2 regions of the Plantactinospora sp. CNZ321 genome follow, and region 2 is predicted to be linked to the other one. Evidence: riboswitches for the same ligand, from Rfam matches in the RefSeq annotation. Region 2 holds a riboswitch; the other holds the start of a gene.

Region 1 (2,373 bases), 1.8 Mb from region 2:
GGGCCGCTGCGTCGTTGATCTCGGACCGGTGTGTCCGTCTCGACGTTGTCGGGCCGGCCTGGTAGTAAGTCATGAATCAAACAGGTGTACGGAAGAGGGATCCGATGGCTGCCGCGCGTACCGCCGAACAGGGGTTGTCCACCGAGGAGTTACAGCAGATCAGGGACGCGTTGGCGGGTGGCCGCAAGCCGAGGGTGCTGTTCACCGAGGCGGCGGGGCAGGTTGCCGGTCAGCTGGGCCAGGTGGTGGAGTTGACCGATCCGGAGGTGTCCGAGGAGTGGGTGGTGGTCCGGTTCGGCCGGGACGAGTTGCCCTTCTCCCCCAGCGATCTGGCCATCGCCCCGAAGGGTGCGACGCGACGGGCGGCGGCCAGGGCGGAGCCGGAGCCCGAGCCGGTCGCCGAACCAGAGTTCAAGATTGTCAGGGAGCCGGTTCCGGTGGCCCGCGAGGAGGCAGCAGTGACCGCAGTGGACACTCCCCCGTCCCGTCCGGCGGACGGGGAGGGCGAGGCGAAGCCGGCCCGTCGGGCGACGAAGGCGGCTAAGCCGAAGGGTCCGGCCGGATTGACGGTCACCCTGACGTACGCGGAGGGCGAGTGGACACTGGCGGCGACGCAGGGAGCGAAGTCGTTGGCGAAGCCGTACGTGATCAAGCCGGCCGAGGCGTTGAAGATGGTGGCGTTGATCGATGTGCCAGGTGTGCACGAGGCGGTGGAGCAGATCATGGCGGTGGAACGGCGGGAGGCCGAGCAGCAGGCGGAGAAGTTGCGGGCCGAGCTGGCGGAGATCGAGGCGCGGTTGGCGGAGCTGCGCGACGCGAGCTGAGCGGCGCACCGGGGTACGGGTTGGGCATCGTTGGTCGCGGCGGGCCGGGCGGGTTGGTACGCTCGGCCCGGACCGTGACTGGCGTGCTGGGATGGGGTCAACCATCGGGAAGCGGTCCCGTCGAGTGACGTGTGCCGTGCGCCTGGGCCGATTTTCGCTGCCCAGGAGGTTTCGATGGCCCACCAGGTGTATCCGCTCGGCACGAGGTCCACAGAGTCCGTCGCGTTCGGCGCGGCATTGGACGTGGTGCGTGCGGTCGAGCCCCGGATCGCCGACGCGATCGGCGCGGAGCTGGCCGACCAGCGCGAGTCGTTGAAGTTGATCGCGGCGGAGAACTACGCGTCCACGGCGGTGCTGCTGGCGATGGGCAACTGGCTCAGCGACAAGTACGCGGAGGGCACGGTCGGCCGCCGGTTCTACGCCGGTTGTCGCAACGTCGACACGGTGGAGTCGATCGCGGCGGAGCATGCCCGGGAGTTGTTCGGTGCGGCCCACGCGTATGTGCAGCCGCATTCGGGGATCGACGCGAACCTGGTGGCGTTCTGGGCGGTGCTGGCGGACCGGGTGGAGTCGCCGGTGTTGCGGCGGGCCGGGGTGCGGCACGTGAACGATCTGACCGACCAGGACTGGGCGGTGTTGCGGCGGGAGCTGGGTGACCAGCGGATGCTGGGCATGTCGTTGGACGCGGGTGGGCATCTGACGCACGGTTTCCGGCCGAACATCTCCGGCAAGATGTTCGACCAGCGTAGTTACGGCACCGATCCGGAGACGGGGCTGCTCGACTACGACGAGGTGCGGCGGATCGCCCGGGAGTTCCGGCCGCTGATTCTGATGGCCGGCTATTCGGCGTACCCGCGCCGGGTGAACTTCAGGCTGATGCGGGAGATCGCCGACGAGGTCGGTGCGACGCTGCTGGTCGACATGGCGCACTTCGCCGGGCTGGTGGCCGGGAAGGTGTTCGCCGGTGACTTCGACCCGGTGCCGTACGCGCACCTGGTGACCACGACGACGCACAAGTCGTTGCGGGGGCCGCGCGGCGGGATGGTGTTGTGTGCGCCGGAGTTGGCCGACCAGGTGGATCGGGGTTGTCCGATGGTGCTCGGTGGCCCGTTGCCGCACGTGATGGCCGGGAAGGCGGTCGCGTTGGCGGAGGCGCGGCGGCCGGAGTTCGCGGCGTACGCGGGCCGGGTGGTGGAGAACGCGGTCGCGTTGGCGGAGGGACTACTGCGGCGGGGCGCCCGACTGGTGACCGGGGGTACGGACAACCATCTGCTGCTGGTGGACGTGTCGGGGTACGGGCTGACGGGGCGGCAGGCCGAGGCGGCGCTGTTGGATGCCGGCATCGTGACGAACCGGAACTCGGTGCCCCGGGACCCGAACGGCGCCTGGTACACCTCCGGGGTCCGGCTCGGCACGCCGGCGTTGACCACCCGGGGGCTCGGGGTGGCGGAGATGGACGAGATCGCCGGGCTGCTGCACACGGTGTTGTCGGCGACCCGGTCGGGGGTCGGGCCGGACGGTGTCCCGAGCAGGGCGCGGTACGTGCTGG
Region 2 (2,373 bases):
CGTCGATTCGCTGCACCTCGAACCTATCGGTCGAGGTGTTTCAGATCACCCATCGAAGCGGTGGTCTGCCGCTCGGCCAGTTCGACGGCGTTGCGGAACAGCATCGCCACGGTGGTCGGGCCGACCCCGCCGACCCGGGGAGTGATCGCCCCGGCGACCGACGCGCACGACTCGTCGAGGTCGGGCAGCAGCCGCCGTCCCCGGTAGCGGACACCGCCGCCGATCGCGACCGCGCCGGGCCGCAGGTGCTCCGGCCGCACGATTCCGGGTACGCCCACCGCGGCGACCACGATGTCGGCCCGCCGGGTGTGCCGCTCCCAGCCGGGCACCCCACTGTGTACGACGGTCACCGCCGCGTCGGCGGTCGGTCGCTTCCGACCCAGCAGCAGGGAGAGCGGGCGGCCCAGGGTCGTACCGCGACCGAGGATCACCACGTCGCGACCGGCGACCGGGATCTCGTGGAAGGCGAGCAGCGCCTCGATTCCGGCCGGGGTGCACGGCACCGGGCCGGGCAGCCCGGCGGCGAGCCGGCCCAGGTTCTCGGGGTGCAGCCCGTCGACATCCTTGGCCGGGGTGATCGCGAGGACCGCCGCCGGATAGTCGAGGTGGGCCGGGGTGGGGTGCTGGACCAGGATGGCGTGCACCGTCGGGTCCTCGTTGAACTCGCGGATCGCCCGGAGCAGGTCGGCCTGGCTCGCGCTGCCGGGCAGGTGGACGTGGGGTGAGGCGAAGCCGAGGTCGGCGGCGCGCTGCTGCTTCATCCGGATGTAGCCGGCGCTGGCGGAGTCGTCGCCGACCAGGATCGTCGCCAGGCTCGGCGCGACACCGCTGCGGCGCAGTGCGGCGACCCGGACGGTCACGTCGGCGAAGACCGCCTCGGCGACGGGGGCGCCGGGCAGGAGCCGGGCGGTGTGGGTCGCGGCCTCGGTGCGGGTCTCGGACATGGGCACGGGGCTTCCTCTCGACGGGGAAAGCCCCGACACCCAGGCGTACGGCGACGGAGTCGAGTCCGGCGTCCGCTTCCCGGTGGTGCTCCACCCGACGCCAGTCACGGCCGCCGGGGGCAGCGTACCCGCGGGGAGCTCCGAGAACGTGGGTACTCAACGATCATGTGTCAGCCTGGCATGCGGGTCCGCGTCTACATCGACTACTGACAGCTCTGCCGCTCGGCCAGTTCGACGGCGTTGTGGAACAGCATCGCCACGGTGGTCGGGCCGACCCCGCCGACCCGGGGAGTGATCGCCCCGGCGACCGACCCGCACGACTCGTCGGCAGCGGCCGCCGTTCCAGCCGAACGACATCAGGGGTCGGAGGCAGCGCGGGTCAGGTGCGCCTTGCCGCAGGTCGCAACAGCACCAGTCCGGCGACTTGGACGAAGATCTCCCGCTTGTCAATCGCCATGCCGTCCCGGTCGAGCATGTAGCCGGCGATCCAGGCATACCCGTAGTAGGTCGCGCGGAAGTCCACCGCGACGACCCGCATTCTCAACTTCCGTTCTCCCCCGAACTGAACGCTGGCCGCTGCACCGACCCCGATCACGTCCCCGGGCACGGGCGCGCGGTTCATCGGACCCGCACCCAGCGGCCTTCATGCCACCGGTAGTCCTTGACCCGGCTGCGCCGCGCACTCCGGTACCACGCCTCCCCGTACTGACGACACGGCCAGTCGTCCCCGCACCGACAGAACCCTCGGTCGTGGAGATGTGACCACACCGGCCCGTGTCGCCTGCGTGCCCACAGCATGAACTCCCGCAAGCACCAGCGGATCAAGAACACGCCCGGACCTCCCGTCGGTCGGGAGCGCGGTGGCCGGGCCTTCGGGTTGGTCATCCGACCACCGCACCCGGCATCACCGTCCCACGCAAAAGAGCGATCCGCAATATGCGGATTACAAAAATGCGGATCGCATCTTGTGATCAGCACTCAGGTTTTCCGCATGGCAAGATGACGGCATGCGTCAACGCCAGAGCCCTACCGTCAGGCGGCGGCGCCTGGCGCTGACCCTGCGCCAGCTCCGCGAGCGGGCAGGGATCTCGTCATCAGAAGCCGCGAGGCGCGTTGATCACGACGCGAGTTGGCTCAGCCGGATCGAGACAGCCGAGGTCCGCCCACATCCGAACGACGTACGGGCGCTCCTGACGCTGTACGGCGTGGAGGGTGACCAGGCCGAAGCCGTGATCACGGTGGCCCGGCAAGCGAAGCAACGCGGTTGGTGGCAGCGGTACAGCGACGTCTTGCCGGACTGGTTCGCCGCATACGTCGGGATGGAGTCAGAGGCATCCGTCATTCGGACCTACGAGTGCCAGATGGTCCCCGGCCTGCTGCAGACCGAGGAGTATGCGCGGGCAGCATTCCAGGGCGCCCCCGTCCCGAT

The links. Region 2 has a riboswitch for ZMP and ZTP ahead of EV371_RS09605 (tetrahydrofolate dehydrogenase/cyclohydrolase catalytic domain-containing protein). Riboswitches for the same ligand answer to the same signal wherever they lie in the genome.
Positions count from the first base shown of each region.
Region 1: linked by a shared signal. The riboswitch ahead of EV371_RS17475 (glycine hydroxymethyltransferase) and the one ahead of EV371_RS09605 (tetrahydrofolate dehydrogenase/cyclohydrolase catalytic domain-containing protein) in region 2 are both predicted to bind ZMP and ZTP.

Region 1 covers NZ_SHKQ01000001.1:3,980,295-3,982,667, forward strand. The annotation lists gene EV371_RS17470 (hypothetical protein) at 105-824, shown strand; ZMP/ZTP riboswitch at 889-979, shown strand; gene EV371_RS17475 (glycine hydroxymethyltransferase) at 999-2,373, shown strand, end outside.
Region 2 covers NZ_SHKQ01000001.1:2,154,097-2,156,469, forward strand. The annotation lists gene EV371_RS09605 (tetrahydrofolate dehydrogenase/cyclohydrolase catalytic domain-containing protein) at 24-944, opposite strand; ZMP/ZTP riboswitch at 975-1,062, opposite strand; partial or broken gene EV371_RS09610 (bifunctional 5,10-methylenetetrahydrofolate dehydrogenase/5,10-methenyltetrahydrofolate cyclohydrolase) at 1,148-1,270, opposite strand; gene EV371_RS09615 (hypothetical protein) at 1,324-1,566, opposite strand; gene EV371_RS09620 (Scr1 family TA system antitoxin-like transcriptional regulator) at 1,952-2,373, shown strand, end outside.